Regions from separate parts of the Colwellia sp. 20A7 genome, predicted to be linked through region 1. Evidence: predicted binding sites of a transcription regulator. Region 1 holds the regulator's gene; each other region holds the start of a gene.
What was found. The regulator MetJ, encoded in region 1, represses methionine synthesis genes. The targets are predictions, from matches to a motif close to TAGACGTCTAGACGTCTA.

Region 1 (5,934 bases):
ACCTTTTCACCGACTCAACGCCACCTTTAACATCAAAACTTAGCATAGCGCCAAAGCCTGCTTGTTGCTTTTTAGCAATTTCATGTCCTGGATGGTCTTCAAAGCCTGGATAATAAACCGACTCTATCGCAGGATGATTTTTTAGAAACGCAGCAACTTGCTCTGCATTTTCTTGATGTTGTTTCATACGAATTGGTAAGGTTTTCAGGCCTCGTACCGCCAGAAAACTATCAAATGCACTGCCAGTAATACCAATACAATTTGCCCACCAAGCTAACTCATCACCTAAAGCCTGCTCTTTAGTCACTAAAACACCACCCACAACATCGCTGTGTCCGTTGATATATTTAGTGGTAGAGTGAAAAACGATGTCTGCACCCAATGTTAATGGTTGTTGTAAAGCAGGAGATAAGAAGGTGTTATCTACAGCAACTAAGGCACCTACTTCATGACTAGCGTTAGCTACTTCTTCAATATCAACTAACCGTAATAGCGGATTACTCGGGCTTTCAATTAACACTAATTTAGGTTTTTGTGCTAATGCTTCGGCTAGTGCCGGTTTGTTATTTTGATCAACAACAATGAGTTTGAATTGACCACGTTTGGCTAAATGGGTAAATAAGCGAAAGCTTCCCCCATAACAGTCATGAGGAATAACAACGAGATCATCAACGGATAGTAACTGACAAATCAATAATACTGACGACATACCGGTGCTTGTAGCAATACCAACTTGGCCTTGCTCTAATTTAGCAATCGTTTTAGCGAAAGTTGCTCGGGTCGGATTACCTGTTCGAGAATAATCAAATTCACGTTTTTCATTAAAGCTCTTTAATGAATAAGTGCTAGATAAATGAATAGGAGCGACAACCGCACCATGTTGTTTATCAGTGTTAATACCCGCCTGAACTGCCGAAGTAGTAATGCTTTTCATTTTAGTATTCGACATTTTTATTCCTTATTTTCATTAACTAACACCACAAACTTATATATTTAATATTTTGGATGTTTGGACGTCTATAACTCTAAAGGTTTTGACTATTTAGGTCAAGAATTTTTAGACATCTAAACTTCTACTTGACTGGATTTCTGCAACCAGTAGAATTGCATGATTAAGAAGAAATAAGTATATGCTTCTCTGTTCCAATGAAGCTTAATTGATATTTAATTCAACTTTAATTAAATAATACCTTTAAATGAGTTTTTATAATCATATAAAAATAATAATTAACCATTTACATTAATAGCTACAGAGGAATTTACATGGCTGAGTGGAATGACGAGTATATTAATCCCTATGCCGAACATGGTAAAAAGAGTGAGCAAGTAAAAAAAATTACTGTCTCAATTCCTTTGCGTGTCTTAAAAGTATTAACTGACGAACGAACTAGGCGCCAAGTAAATAATTTACGCCATGCAACTAATAGCGAATTATTGTGCGAAGCATTCTTACATGCGTTTACCGGCCAACCTTTACCAGATGATGAAGATCTCGCTAAAGATAATGATGAAAAGTTACCTGCTAGTGTTCGCCGTATTTTAGAAGAAAAAGGGATTACTGATTTTAGTGCTTATGAAATAGATGATGACGAATTGGTTTAAGTCCGACTTTATCAATAGCTTAAAATAACTAACCTCAAATAAAAAAAGTAGCAACCTCTATAGAGTTTGCTACTTTTTTTGTTTTTAATATCAGATTTAGCCAATAATATAGCTACAAGATTTGCTACAAGATAATTTACCCGTGATATGGCTTACTTAAACGATGCACTGACTCAATAAAGTGTCCTGCATGATCTGGATTCACATCAGGGTGAATACCATGGCCTAAGTTAAATACATGCCCTGTACCACCTTCACCAAAACCGGCTAATATTTTAGATACTTCCTGTTCTATACGCGGTAATGGTGCATACAACATAGAAGGGTCCATATTGCCTTGCAACGCAACTTTATCGCCAACACGTGCTTTAGCGTTTTCTATATCAATAGTCCAATCAAGTCCTACAGCATCACAGCCTGTGGCAGCAATATCTTCTAACCACATGCCGCCATTTTTAGTAAATAAAGTTACTGGCACTTGGCGACCATCATTATAACGCGTTAAACCGTCAACGATTTTATGCATATATTGCAATGAAAATTCTTTGTAATCACGTGGTGACAATACGCCGCCCCAGGTATCAAACACCATCACTGATTGCGCACCAGCAGCAATTTGTGCATTCAAGTATGAAATTACAGAGTCAGCTAGCTTATCAAGTAATAAATGAAGTGTTTGTGGATCAGAAAACATCATTTTTTTGATTTTAGTAAAAGCTTTTGAACTGCTACCTTCAATCATGTAAGTTGCCAACGTCCACGGACTACCTGAAAAACCAATCAACGGCACGCTACCATTAAGTTCTTTTTTAATAGTACGAACAGCGTTCATTACGTATTGCAATTCGCCTTCAGGATCAGGAATGCCAATTTTTTCAACATCGGCCTTACACGTAATAGGACGTTCAAATTTAGGACCTTCGCCCGTTTCGAAATATAAGCCCAACCCCATAGCATCAGGAATTGTTAATATGTCGCTGAATAAAATAGCTGCATCAAGCGGAAAACGACGCAACGGCTGAATAGTAACTTCACAAGCTAAGTCAGCATCACGACAAACTGACATAAAATCGCCAGCATCTTTGCGTACTGCTCTATATTCAGGTAAATAACGTCCTGCTTGTCTCATCATCCAAACAGGTGTGTAATCTACTGGCTGCTTTAAAAGCGCACGTAAATAATTATCATTTTTTAATTCAGTCACCAATAAACCCTCTAATTTATTCATTATTTACTTACTTGAACTTCCAGAAATAGGATTAACAAGCAAATTATGCGCGTATTCTAGCACTCGTGGTATTTTGAATCTATGCGCCAAATCAATTCATTTACGCCGAACATTCATCTTATGAAAAATATTTCAATTTAGTTACATTTAGCTAGACATTATCAATTCACCTAACAATCAACTACTTAATCCACAATAGGCATGGGGTAGGCTTTATACGAAATTCATCGTCGAGTTTATGCTCTATTAAAGTTGTTGCAGTGTTGAAAATGCTTTGCTATAAAATACCTGCGCAAACAAAGAAGCACTGATTAATAATAAAAATACTTCTGAGCATAATGAATAAGAAGCTTGTTTAACAAGACCATAATGCGAGCATTTCAAGCCTTTCTCTTCGAGAAAGGCTTTTTTATTTGTGCTTAAAAATTTATAGCTGAAAATTTATAACTCAAATAATTATTCATTATCCCTTTCAATAGTATAAAATCGCCTTCATAGCACTTTCCTTTAATTTATAAAACTAGAGAAGAATAATGAATAGCCCACAACGCGATATAACTTTAAGATTTTTAGCTGAGCCACAGGATGTAAATTTTGGCGGTAAAGTCCATGGTGGTGCGGTAATGAAGTGGATTGATTTAGCAGCCTACGCTTGTGCAGCAGGTTGGAGTGGTCGTTATTGTGTTACTGCTTATGCCGGTGGCATTCGCTTTATTTCACCAATACATGTAGGTAGCTTGGTAGAAGTAGAAGCTAAAGTTATATACACAGGTAATTCATCTATGCATATTGCCTTAGAGGTAAATGCCTGTGATCCTAAATCGTTAAACCGACACTTAACGACCAATTGTATTGTTATTATGGTTGCCGTTGATCAAAATGGACAATCAGAAACTGTACCACAGTGGATTCCTAAAACAGAAGAAGATAAAAAACAGCATAGTACAGCAATAAAATTAATGGATATGCGCAAACAGATAGGCAGTGAAATGCAAATCTTTGCTGAGTAAAAGAATACTTAATGATGACCAAATATTTAGCATTAACTGTAATTATTCTTACAATTTCATTCAGTAAGCCAAGCTTTGCTTTAGGTAAGCTTGGTCATCAACTTGTTTGCCAATTAGCATTTGAACATTTACCAGAAAAGCAACAAAACAAAATAACTGACCTACTCAGTACTATTCCTGATCAACATAAAAAACTCATCAATCATTTTAATAATCAAAAAGACAACAGTACCATAACGTTTGCTCGCGCTTGTACTTGGGCTGATACAATTAGACATTTAAAAGACTTTAAAAACTATAATGCTTGGCATTATATGAATGTCCCTCGCTCACAAAGTAAAGTTAATACAAACGAATGTCAGCAAAATTGCCTACCCCAAGCTATTTTACAACATCAACAAACATTAGCGCAGGCTCAAAGCCCTTACACATGGCAGCAAGCACAAACTTTATTATTTTTAGGGCATTGGTTAGGTGATATCCATCAACCTTTACATATTAGTTTCAAGGATGATCTAGGTGGTAACAAAATCGCTTTTGCTGATACTGAAGCTAAATGCAATAACCTGCATGGCTATTGGGACCATTGTATTTTATATAAGGGAAAAGAAAGTGAAACAAAATGGCTGACCTCATTAAGAAGTCAATGGAGCCAAAGCCCTCAACCAAATTGGCAAAAAGAACAAGTTTGGCAATGGGCTGACGAATCTTTTCAAATAACAACAAAGTCGACTTTTAACTATTGCCATAAAGATAACCAAAGCGTATGTCAAAAACCTCAGGGTAAAATAACCTTACCGCCTGATTATCTCACTCAGTATCAACCAGTTATAGCACAAAGGTTACTACAAGCCGCACAACGCTTAACAAACGTATTAGCGGCTTCATTATAGTTGCTTATAGTTGCTTAATAGTTGCTTATAGTTGCTTTTTTCTTTGTTTATTGAGGCCTATTCTTTTCTTCAATCCATTGAGACATGTACTTAGTGCTTTTGTGATGATGATGATTAAGCATGCTACCAATAAAGTTGCGTTGTCGGTGTTGCTCTAAGTTTTGTAGCAAGTTAGTTAAGCAAGCTGAAAATGCTGAAAAATGCTGTTCTTGCTCAAACAACAATTGCGCATTTTGTTTACCTAATTCACTCGCACATTGCCAAGCGTTTGCTTCTTGATAAAGTTTTACCGCAGCGTCAGCAATACTTTGTGCGTCGTTAGCAACCTCTCCTGCCCAAGGTAACTGAGTTTCCATTCCTTCAATACCAATATTAGTGGTAACTGAAGGCGTTGAACACAACATAGCTTCAGCTAACTTACCTTTAATACCTGCACCAAAGCGTAAAGGCGCTAAACAGACCTTCGCTGATTGCATAGATTTTATCGCGTCATCAACCCAACCTTTAACCAAAAAACCGGTTTTAACGTCATGTAAATCAGTTGCTTTAGGCGGGGGATAAGCGCCACATATATGAAGTTCCGCCTTAGGTAGTTGTTTGCGAATCAACGGCCATATTTGCTGTTTTAACCAAAGTACTGAATCCCAATTAGGTGGATGACGAAAGTTCCCGATAGAAATAAACCCTTGTCGTTGTTCATAGCTTGGGTTGATTTGCATAAATTGATCATCACTAAACACAAAAGGTACGTAGTGCAATAAACGCTTGTCTACCTTGAATAAGTCCCCTAACAATTCAATTTCTTTCGGTGAAATCATTAAGGTAACATCACTACGAAAAATAGCCGCAACTTCTCGCTTAGCCATATCAGATGTTAATAAGTCAGCTTCTGTCATCTCACAATTTTTTTTATGCGAATCATGTCTTGCATGACGTAGGCAAAAGAGATCTTCCGTGTCTAAAATTCTTAATGCCTGCGGACATTGTTCGATAACACGCCAGCCGAACTGCTCTTCCATCATAAAACGGTCGAACATCACTACATCAGGCGCAAGTGAGCCAATGAAATCATCAAAGCTCGCACAGTTAAGCTTAATATCAACACACTCAACATTAAGTGCCATGAGATCAACCATATGCTCGGTACGTTGTGCAGGGCTTGCAAATACAACTTGATAGCCTTGCTGCTGAAAAAATAAGA
Region 2 (5,934 bases), 1.6 Mb from region 1:
TCAAATAACCGTTGCTGATATTTGTTTAATACCACAAGTGTATAACGCCCATCGTTTTGGTATTGATATGAGTCACTTCCCCTATATAAATCGAGTAGTAGATAATTGCAGTAAACTTGAAGCTTTTCAGTTAGCTCTCCCTGAAAATCAGGCTGACGCACAATCATAATGTTGATCAAAACTTTGCTCATGTAAGTATTATTGCTTAGCGTGTTACATTAAATTGGTAATAGGTGTAAATGAAGTTCAGAGGAATATGTATTAAAGGAATATGTATTAACGGGATAAGAGTCTAGTAACTCTATTTGTGTTGCGATAAGGGAATTATACTAATAATAGGTTGGGTTCTAATCGCGGTTAACGAGATTAGAACCCAACCTGGTAAATTAATGCAATATTCTTGCTTTAATTGTACCGTCAATTGCTTTCAATGCTTTTAATGCTTGTGCGCTATCAGATGACTCAATATCAATAACCACATAACCAATTTCTGAATCTGTTTGTAAATATTGTGAAGCAATATTTATATTGTTTTCAGCAAAGGCTTGGTTAATTTTTGTTAAAACGCCTGGTTGGTTATGATGAATGTGTAATAAGCGGCTTGTTCCTGTTTCTCCAGGTAAAGAATGCTCTGGCAGTGATACTTCTGGGAAGTTAACTGCTGATAAGCTAGAGCCATTGTCAGAATATTTAGCTAATTTACTTGCTACTTCTAAACCAATGTTTTCTTGTGCTTCTTTAGTACTACCACCAATATGTGGTGTTAGAATTACATTATCAAAACCACGTAATGGTGATACGAATTCATCATCATTACCTTTTGGCTCAACAGGGAATACATCAATAGCAGCACCGGCTATTTTCTTGTCTGTCAATGCTTGTGCAAGTGCTTCTATATCCACAACGGTACCGCGAGAAGCGTTAATAAAAATAGCGCCTTTTTTCATCGCAGTAAACTGATCTTTACCTATCATATACTGTGTTTGAGGTGTTTCTGGTACATGTAAACTAACAACATCAGCTTCATTTAATAGTGATTTCAATGAAGATGATTGACTTGCATTACCTAAAGGTAATTTAGTTTCTATGTCGTAAAATCTAACACGCATACCTAATGTTTCGGCTAAAATACCAAGTTGAGTTCCAATATGTCCGTAACCAATAATACCGAGTGTTTTACCACGAGCCTCAAAAGAGCCTACTGCTGATTTTAACCATTCACCACGATGTGCTTTTGCACTTTTTTCTGGAATACCACGTAGCAGTAATAATGCTTCGCCTAATACTAATTCAGCAACAGAACGAGTGTTAGAAAAAGGTGCGTTAAATACTGGAATACCACGTTTTTTAGCTGCTTTGATATCAACTTGGTTTGTTCCAATACAAAAACAGCCAATAGCGACAAGCTTTTTAGCATGAGTTATTACTTCATCAGTTAGCTGAGTACGAGAACGAATACCGATAAAATGCACATCAGCTATTTTGGCAATTAAATCATCATTAGAAAGTGATGTTTTAATATACTCAATATTCGTATAACCTTTCTCTTTTAACTCCTCAAGTGCGCTTTGATGAACACCTTCAAGTAAAAGGATTTTTATTTTGTCTTTTGCTAATGATTTTTTGCTTATTGTCATAAGGTATGGCTTCACTTATTTAAGTTAGAATTACATTGTTAGTAAAAAAGTCAGTTAAATAAAAGTCAGCTAAATAAAACGTTTAGATGGCTAGATATCTATAATTTCAGTAAGATAACATATAGCGTATAAACTCTAAAGAAAATATTTAAGCAAACAAATCAAGTGTTTGATTTTTATGTTTATTTATCTGATTGCTTAGGTGAATTAGTTCGGTGAATGAGCGCTAGGTGTTCTAAATTATATTTTTATTATTTAATGTAAATTAATTTAATAACCTATAAGTATATGATATTACTTAATAACTTTAATGCCGCTAGCGCTACCAAGGATCAATACATCAGCACCTCTTGCGGCAAATAAACCATTTGAGACAACACCAACAATAGCATTAATATCAGCTTCTAACTTTTTAGCATCAATAATCTTTAAGTTATGCACATCAATAATGATATTACCATTATCAGTAATAACACCTTGACGATATTCAGGGTCGCCGCCAAGTTTTACTAATTGTCGAGCAACATAGCTACGCGCCATAGGAATCACTTCAATTGGTAATGGGAAAGTACCTAATATGTCAACTAACTTTGAATCGTCAGCGATGCAAATAAATTGATTGGCAACAGCGGCAACAATTTTTTCTCTTGTGAGTGCAGCACCACCACCTTTGATCATGGTTAAATACTCGTTAACTTCATCAGCACCATCAACATAAACATCTAAAACACCAATGTTATTAAGATCAAATACCTCAATGCCATGTGCTTCCAAACGTTTAGTCGACTCATCAGAGCTGGAAACTGCACCTTCTATATCATCTTTAATCGTTGCTAAAGCGTCAATAAAGTAATTAACGGTAGAGCCAGTACCAACACCAACAATAGTGCCTTCTTTAATAAATTCTAATGCTTTATATGCTGCTGCTTTTTTCATTTCATCTTGTGTCATGAGTTTGCCTTATAGGTGTTTAGCTATTTTTAGTATTTCATTAATAGCGCAGATTATAGCAGTAGCTTGTTAAAAAGACAGTAATAGCAATTTATACTAAGTTGGTATTAACTAAATTGAATTAGTTCTTTTTAGATTAAAATTGTAAGTGTGAGTGGGGGTGATAATTTTTGGCAATGGTATATCCCAATTTTCTACAGGAATAGTCTCGACTTGTTGGCAATCATGAGCAAGCCCTATTGGATAGAAGTGATGTTGTTGCCAATTGGCAAGTGTTCTATCGTAAAAGCCACCACCCATTCCTAATCGAGCACCCTTATCGTCAAAAGCAACTAATGGTGTGAATAAAAGATCAAGTTGGGCTAATGGGCAAATTTTATTGACGGCTAATTTAGGTTCAAAAATACCATAGCTATTTTGTATCATTACGCTATTTTCTTCATATAAAAGGAATAGCAAATGACCTGAACAAAATGGATGTAAAACGGGCAAATAAACATGTTTATTTTGTTGCCAGCACCAACGAATAAATGGCTGTAAATCTAATTCGCCGTCATTAGCTAAGTACAAAGCAATATGTTGAGATTTTTTTACAAAAATACTTTTTTTTAATGTTAATAATAAAGCCTGAGCAGCTTCTTGTTGAAATGTATTTGTGAGCTCTTTTCTTCTGCTACGAATTGTTTTTCTAATTGAGTTTCTATCGCAGTATTGGGTTGGTATTAATAAAGATTTAGTCATTTAATATTTCTTAATTGAAAATAAAGGTGGGTGTATTGAAACACCCACCTAATGCTAAATAAAAGTTAATTAAGCATTATTATTTGCTAAATTAGGATTAGTCTTTGTTTCATTTTCATCTGATACATTTTCCCAGAATCGTGACTTGAAACCTATTAGTAAAACAATCAAACCAATACTAATCGTAAATAAGCTAATTTGTATGTATAGCGAAGGTATTTGAGAAACATTATTTGGATCATAATTACCTGCTAATAAACCTGAAATGATATTTCCAATAGAATAAGTTAATACAAAAATACCCATCATTTGTCCTGCAAAGCGTTTTGGTGATAATTTACTTACCGCACTCAACGCTACAGGGCTTAAGCATAATTCACCAACAGTATGTAAGAAATAAGTCGCCACTAACCAATAAGGCGCAATTTTCATTCCTGACGCTGCATATTGTGCTGCAAAAAACATAACAATAAAGCCGCTGCCCATAATAATTAAACCAATTGCACATTTTATTCCATAAGAAGGACTTACAAGTCTTTTTCCTAAATTAATCCATAAAGCAGCAAAGAAAGGAGATAATAAGACAATGAATATAGAATTTAACGATTGAAACCATCCTGTTGGTATTTCAAATGAGCCGACGATACGGTCAGTATAATCACGAGTAAATAAGTTCATTGAAGAGCCTGCTTGCTCAAAACCAGACCAAAAACAAGCGGAAGCGACACAGATAATAAGTAGCGCTATGAGTTTTTTCTTTTCAGCAACAGATAAAGAACCACCGAAATAAATAGTGGCATAGTAAACGACGAAAATAGCAGAAAAAGCAACAGCAACATATTGCGCAATAGTTACCGGTACAATTGTAACAATACCTTGAAATATGGCATAAGTTAACGCTGCAACGCTAGCTAAAAATATAGCGATAATAGTCCAACTTAATTTTTGTGCCTTTTTTGATAAAGGATAAACTGGTTTTGCGCCAACACCATTAAGGTTAGGTGTTGTAATTTTGTACTGAATTAAGCCTACAGCCATACCTATGGCAGCAGCACCAAACGCCCAGTGCCAACCTTGATTTTCCATTAGATAACCACAAACACCGTAACCTATGATTGAACCTATATTAATACCCATATAATAAATGGCGTAACCACTGTCACGACGAACATCTTCATCAGAATATAGTTGACCAACCATGGCACCAATATTTGGTTTTAATAAGCCTGTACCTAAGACAACAAAAATCAAACCAATAAAGAATGAATACTCGCTAGGAATAGCTAAAATGATATGACCAATCATAATGATGATACCGCCATACCATACGGCTTTTTGTCCACCCATTAATCTATCAGCGAGCCAACCACCGGGAAGTCCCATAAAATATACACAACCTGTGTATAATCCGTAAATTGCAGCTGCTGAAGCAACGGTTAAACTTAAACCACCTTCTTGTAAAGTCGCCGTCATAAATAAAACAAGTAACATGCGCATGCCGTAATAACTCATGCGCTCCCACATTTCTGTAAAAAAAAGCGTTTTAAGGCCACTCGGCTGACCAAAAAAGTCTTTTGCTGGTTTTGATGACATAAAATTGTCCTAATTTTCATTATTATATTAAGTAGAGATACTTGCGTAAATGTACACTTTGCCTTAAAAATTCAAACGGCAAAAAAAATGCACAATGTGCTTTTATACCTGTGCTTTGGTTTAAAGGCAAGTTTGGATAACGAACAAGGTACTGGTTAATTGAAGTTGTGTAGCGAAATCTTTCCTAGAATAAAAAATAAAATGGGCAATAAGGCAATTTCAAAAGGAATCTATTGCTATTAATTGATGATATTACAATCATGCACAGTTTAAGCACTAACATGCATGACTTTGAAGTTGTTTGCCTATAAATATACTGTTAAACTTTTGTTATTATTATTATGTGAATATTATGCGAAATAAAATGCTAAATAAATTTATTAAACGTATTTACGTATAGTTTAAGCACTCTCAATTCTTATGGTCACTAGTTAGTGGAATTTAATACAATTTTAAATGGAATAATTCAATGTCAATTACATTAAGTGAAGTAAAAATAGCTATTATTGGTCTGGGCTATGTAGGTTTACCCTTAGCTGTAGAGTTTGGGAAGAAATATCCAACTCTAGGCTTTGATATTAACACCAAGCGTGTAGAAGAGCTAAAGCAAGGTCACGATTTCACTTTAGAAGTGTCAGCAGATGAATTAGCTGACTCAGCTTTTATTTCATACTCTTGTGATGTAGAAGCATTAAAATCTAGTAATGTTTATATTGTAACGGTACCAACGCCTATTGATGAACATAAGCAACCGGATTTAACTCCGCTTGTTAAAGCAAGTCAAATGCTTGCTACTGTTATCAAAAAAGGCGATGTTGTCATATATGAATCAACTGTTTACCCTGGAGCAACTGAAGACGTTTGTATTCCGCAAATAGAAAAAAATTCAGGTTTAGTGTTCAACAAAGACTTTTTTGCCGGTTACTCACCTGAACGTATTAATCCAGGTGATAAAGAACACAGAGTGACTAATATTTTAAAAGTTACGTCAGGTTCAACGAGTGAAATTGCA
Region 3 (5,934 bases), 460 kb from region 1:
AACTAACTTTTTACAGTATCACCCTGAGGCTTTTTTTGAAGCTTTCGCTGCAAGGTGCGTCTATGCATAGATAGTTGGCGAGCGGTTGCAGAAATATTACCGTTATTTGCTTTTAATACTTGCTGAATATATTGCCACTGTGCCTGTTCAGCAGAAAGTGTTTCCCCTTCTAGTTCGGTATCTGTTGAAATAGTTGATACTTTACTTTCATTAAGAGCCGCTAATAATGTTTGTGTGTCTAGCGGTTTAGATAAGTAATCATCAGCTCCTAACTTGATTGCATCAACAGCGGTAGCAATACTGGCAAATCCGGTCAGTAAAATTATACGACTGTGGGGTCTCACCTTTCTTAGCGGTGCAATAATTCCCAAGGTAGTTTCCTGCGCTAATTTCATATCAAGTAATATATATTCGGGCGCATGTCGATGGCACGCTAATAAGGCTTCTGAGTTGCTGTCTACATGTAAGCAATTAAAACCATGTTTAGTTAACCGACGCATAACTGTATTAGCAAATATGGTGTCATCTTCTACCAGTAGTAATTCTTTAGTCATGTTATTCCATTTTTCGGTGTAGTCTTTATTAAGCTAAATAAGTAAAAGTTTGTATTAAGTTCAGTAAAATTTTTAACTAATTATTGCACAGGTAAAGTCAAGATAACTAAAGCGCCGCCTTGATGGTGGTTAGTTAACAGCAATTTTCCACCCAGGCGCTCAAGCGTTGCATGACTTAAAAAAACAGCCATACCTAAACCTTGCTCACTACTTACCGGCTTCACGCCTAATTCTTTTAATTTTTCTAATGTAAACCCAGGACCATAATCTCTGATAATAAATTGCCAACTTCCCTTATGCACTTTACTCGTTAACGTTATTTCATGAATAGCATTCGCTTTTGTTGCTTGTATAGCATTATTAATTAAATTAAGTATTGCTGGTAATAATGTCGCATCGGCCATAATAGTAACATCACCTTGATGCTCTTTTATTAGCTCAACATCAATATCAGGGTAATTCACGCGTAAATTTTCTAATATTTCATCAAGTAAGTTATCCACGGTACTCACTGTACGAGTTTGCTCTTTAATAGAAAGTACCATCGAACGAAATGCATCTAAACTATCACTACAACGTTTTAACTGACTTTGCATATCGGTAATAATACTATTATCAGCAAAGTCTTCCTCAAGCTCATCTGCCAATAATTGTATGGTTGCAATAGGCGTTGCCAGTTGATGAGTCACTTGTGCTGAAGCAACACCAAGAGAAGTCACTTGCTCTTGCTTTAATAAGTTCTCTCGATAAGCGGCAATAGCAAGTTCTCGTTGGTTAATGCTGCGCGCCATTTTTCCAACAACAAGTGCAACCACTAAAGTAGAAAATAAAAAATTTATTCCCATAGCAATAAAGTGCCCTTCCATATTGCCATGCATAACACTCATCGGTAAAAACCATAATAAAATGCTATAAGAGCCAATCGCTAAAAAGGCAACTAATGCGAGTAAGGTTGGTGGTAATGTCACAGCAGCAATAGCGATCGGTATTAGCAAGAGTGAAACAAAAGCATTGGTTGCGCCACCACTAAAAAATAATAACAGCGACATAAATAAGATGTCTGAGCAAACTTGTATTAATAAAGCCAGTTGACTGACTTGCAATTTTTTTTGATAAAATACAAAACTAATAAAGGTATAAATTAGCTCTAATGCAATTACGCCAAATAAAGGGGCCCATGGCAGTTGATAATTTAAAACTAAATTAACGAAAAGTATTAACAATAATTGAATAACAATGGCGACGCTACGTAAAGCAAGTACCATTTGAATTGGGTTGCCGGACTTAAACGTTACTGAAAAATTAGTAATTTTAAAAAGTGGAAACATAAATGACGAACAACATAAGGTTAACAAATCTGAGCTAAGCTTAATAAGCTTTCGTTTAGCTAACTTTGCAAATGAATATTTGTCTCATATTATCTTTATTTTTGATCTATGTAATGAGTAAAATCAAAAAACAGTACAATAATTTGGTAATAAGCAACTTGCTCTAAAGACACTGTTCAAAAGTGGCTATTAGCTATTGCTCTTGAAATTTTGATAAAACTTAAAACGATGGCTTATCATGATAAGTAGAAGAGTAGAAAGTTACAGAGCGATGCTGGTTATTCATGATAAATTATTACTGTGTACTACTTGAGATAAACGGTTATCAGTAATCATCAAGATGTCTAGCTTTTGTCTTCTGCAGATGAATAGGTTATTACCGGTTTTCTTTTCAGCTACTGATTTAGCTTTAGAGACTAAGTCAGCAATTTTATGGTATGAATTATAACAAGTTGGATCACGCCAATAGCCAAACTCACTAAAGGATAAAATAATAAGTTTACTGCTAACGCGGCTTAGCTTTTTCATTTAAGTACTTGATATAAAAATAATAGACTGTAATTAATGGCAGAATAACAAGATATTATGACGGTAATATTGCCGTCGTATTACAGATATATTTCGCAGTATATGGTCTACTGTTTTAAAGAGTATGTTCACTGATGTTAGTTTAACTACGCTATTTATTGTTGTAATATGTACGGCTAAATGAATATATTAATATTTCAATTTACGCATTAATTAAGGCCTAAGTTAAACCTTAATTTAAACCTTAAGTTAGGCCTTAATTTAATTGAAGTAATAATTCGCAATTAATAGTGAATAGAAACCCTATGACAAAAACGACAACGACTGATGTTAACAACACTCAAAGTGATAACACTGCACAACTTGCTACCTTAGCTGGAGGGTGCTTTTGGTGTATTGAAGGGGCTTTCACGCAAGTTAAAGGCATATTTTCAGCAACATCTGGATATATGGGCGGACAAACAGTTTCACCAACTTATGAAGAAATATGTACGGGTGAAACTGGACATGCTGAAGTAGTACAACTTAGCTTTGATTCTGCTTTAATTACTTACCAAGAAATACTGGAAATATTTTTTACCTTGCATGATCCTACGCAATTAAATCGACAAGGTAACGATATAGGAACTCAATATCGTTCAGCTATTTTTTATCATGATGACTCTCAGAAACAAATAGCTGAAAAAATCATTCAAGAGATGACTGACGAAAAAACCTTTGATCAAGAGATTGTTACGCAAGTGTGTGCCATTGAAGTCTTTTATTCTGGTGAAGAGTATCATCAAGATTATGTTAATAATAATCCTGAAAATCAATACTGCCAAGCAATTGTATCACCTAAATTAGCCAAATTTAGACAAACATTTGTTAATAAACTGAAATAGCTAAACGTATACAATTTATACATACCATAACCTGAAGAAGTGTTTGGACGCTCTAAATATCGATAACGAGCATAAAAATACTTCTTTTGGTTTTGCCGCTACTAGATGAATAATGAATTATTCAAACGCGCTGAATATTACTTGTTTCAATATTTTACCAACCAACCAACGCAACTACCTACTCCATTAAAGCTATAAACTTGTGAACGGTTAGGCTAATTAGTTTTATTTGAACGTGTCCATTAAGCTTAAATCACTCAACATAGTTACTCGAAAAGTACAGTTTAAAAGTGATTACACAAAATAACGACTTAAATAATTACTGAAAACGCATGGATAAATCGACAGCTTGCACGTGTTTAGTCAATGCACCGCTAGAAATAAAATCAACGCCAGCTTTAGTGTATTCTTGTAAAATTTCTATCGTCATATTACCCGAGACTTCTAATTTAGCTTTACCACGTGTCGCAGCAACCGCTTCTTCAATCATGGTAGGAGTAAAATTATCTAACATAATAATATCAGCGCCTGCCGTTAGTGCTTGTTGAAGTTCATCCATCGACTCCACTTCTACTTCCACGGTTTTATCACTGTGATTTTGTTTTGCTGTAGCAACCGCTTGTGCAATACCACCGCAAGCAGCAATGTGATTTTCTTTAATTAGGAAAGCATCGAACAAGCCTATTCGATGATTTACACCACCACCCGATAATACTGCGTATTTTTGTGCGCTGCGTAAACCTGGTAATGTTTTGCGAGTATCTAATAACTTAGTATTAGAGCCAACTAATTCTTGTACATACTGGCTTGTTAATGTTGCAGTACCTGACAGGGTTTGCAGAAAATTAAGCGCTGTACGTTCGCCGGTTAACAAAGTGCGTGCATTACCTTCAAGTTGAAATAAGGTTGTGTTTGCTTTAACTTTTTCTCCGTCACTAACAAACCAAGTGATCTTGGTTTTTGCTAGCTCTGGCTGTGAATTATCTAATTGTGCAAATACTTCATTAACCCAAGAAGTACCACAAACAACACAATCTTCACGTGTAATAACGGTTGCTACTGCTTGTTCATTGGCAGGAATTAACATTGCGGTAATATCTTGCTCTACATTGGGTGTTTGTCCATTAATAACACCTAAATCTTCTTTCAGTGCCCAAGTAACCGTTGCGGTGACATCTTGTTCTAGCTTGGTCATTTCAGCAGAAAGGACAGCAGTAAGTTTTTCAGAAGTATGCATTTTTCATTCCTGTTAGCGGTATTCACGTAAAGTAAGTTGTTTGCCTTTTTGGCTAAACTCTACTTCTTTTAAGGCACTCATTCCCAACAAAATAGCATCACTTTTCATTGCCGGGTTGATATGTGCGGCGACATTATATAGGAAAATATTACCAATGCTAAGTTGATCTATTTGGGTTTTATAAACAGTTACTGTGCCATTTGCTGTTCGAACAGGGTAACTGCCAAAACTTTCTAGCTGTAATTCATCAGCAATATGAGCAGGGATTGACACTTGCGTTGCCCCGGTATCAAGTAAAAAAGTTACGGGGGATTCATTAATGCTACCTAACGTAACATAATGACCCTGCTTATTTTGCTGTAAAACAACTTCTGCTTGTCCTGCACTATTTAAGCTAACTTGTGGCTGACTATTTGGGTTATATTGTTTATCAAGTACACCTTGAAAAAAGTACATTAATAATGCAATAGCAATAATCCATGCAAGCCAAACAAATAGCTTACCTATTTTGTTTGTTGAGTCATCTTCAGTCATAATAAAGAAATTCTCACATAAGCGTTAAAATAAAAGTTATTGTATGTCGTTAAGCAAACAGAAAAAAGTGATAAAGCGTAATAATTTGCGACCAAACTACAACATAGAAGATGGTTGGCTATCAGATATGCCTCAACAGAGGTCGCCTTTTTTCACGCCTAGATGTCAAGATGTGCCTGTTTCGTTACTGGTCGTTCACAATATATCCTTACCTGCAGGCGAGTTTGGCAATAATTATATAACTGAGCTCTTTCTTGGAAAAATAGATGCAAATGCTCACCCTAGCTTTGCTGATATAGCTGAATTACAAGTATCTGCCCATTGCTTGGTTAAGCGTGATGGCAGTATTATTCAGTATGTATCTTTTGATGATAAAGCATGGCATGCGGGCGTATCTAATTTTAATGGCATAGAAAAGTGTAATGACTTTTCTATCGGTATTGAGCTTGAAGGTACGGATGATATACCTTATGAAGAAGCACAATACCAAGCATTAGTAGCATTAACGGTGATGATACAAAAAAACTACCCACTTGTTAGTAATAAAAATATTGCCGGACATTGTGATATTGCTAATGGCAGAAAAACAGATCCTGGGCCAGCATTTGATTGGGCCTATTTTCATCAGTGTTTACAACAACGAAAAGTTAGCGAATAATCCTTTTAATTTATCGCAATAAAAAATACAACTATGCTTTAAATCACTGGATTTTATCAAACAGAAAAGTACCGTATTGACGTTAATCAATACATATAATTAATTGATCCTTGCGGAAAATGGATTCTATTTATTAATAAATAAGGTTACACATGAGTTTACTAAGTTTACTAATCGCCTTAATGGCTGAAAAAACACTTTCTTCATCCAT

Region 2: a site for MetJ is predicted at 1,713-1,730, ahead of serA (phosphoglycerate dehydrogenase). Genes of this name have one in related genera too.
Region 3: a site for MetJ is predicted at 2,580-2,597, ahead of msrA (peptide-methionine (S)-S-oxide reductase MsrA). Genes of this name have one in related genera too.

What each region holds. Positions count from the first base shown of each region.
Region 1 covers NZ_CP047130.1:4,123,640-4,129,573, forward strand. Annotated here, with positions in the region: gene metB (cystathionine gamma-synthase) at 1-949, opposite strand, end outside; gene metJ (met regulon transcriptional regulator MetJ) at 1,264-1,602, shown strand; gene hemE (uroporphyrinogen decarboxylase) at 1,739-2,806, opposite strand; gene GQS55_RS17750 (acyl-CoA thioesterase) at 3,364-3,840, shown strand; gene GQS55_RS17755 (S1/P1 nuclease) at 3,852-4,733, shown strand; gene GQS55_RS17760 (glycosyltransferase) at 4,781-5,934, opposite strand, start outside.
Region 2 covers NZ_CP047130.1:1,107,956-1,113,889, forward strand. Annotated here, with positions in the region: gene maiA (maleylacetoacetate isomerase) at 1-169, shown strand, start outside; gene serA (phosphoglycerate dehydrogenase) at 387-1,631, opposite strand; gene rpiA (ribose-5-phosphate isomerase RpiA) at 1,932-2,588, opposite strand; gene GQS55_RS04840 (5-formyltetrahydrofolate cyclo-ligase) at 2,700-3,329, opposite strand; gene GQS55_RS04845 (peptide MFS transporter) at 3,399-4,922, opposite strand; gene tviB (Vi polysaccharide biosynthesis UDP-N-acetylglucosamine C-6 dehydrogenase TviB) at 5,392-5,934, shown strand, end outside.
Region 3 covers NZ_CP047130.1:3,659,600-3,665,533, forward strand. Annotated here, with positions in the region: gene GQS55_RS15725 (response regulator transcription factor) at 3-554, opposite strand; gene GQS55_RS15730 (sensor histidine kinase) at 635-1,882, opposite strand; gene GQS55_RS15735 (hypothetical protein) at 2,165-2,410, opposite strand; gene msrA (peptide-methionine (S)-S-oxide reductase MsrA) at 2,716-3,294, shown strand; gene nadC (carboxylating nicotinate-nucleotide diphosphorylase) at 3,614-4,489, opposite strand; gene GQS55_RS15750 (retropepsin-like aspartic protease family protein) at 4,544-5,065, opposite strand; gene ampD (1,6-anhydro-N-acetylmuramyl-L-alanine amidase AmpD) at 5,109-5,723, shown strand; gene ampE (beta-lactamase regulator AmpE) at 5,876-5,934, shown strand, end outside.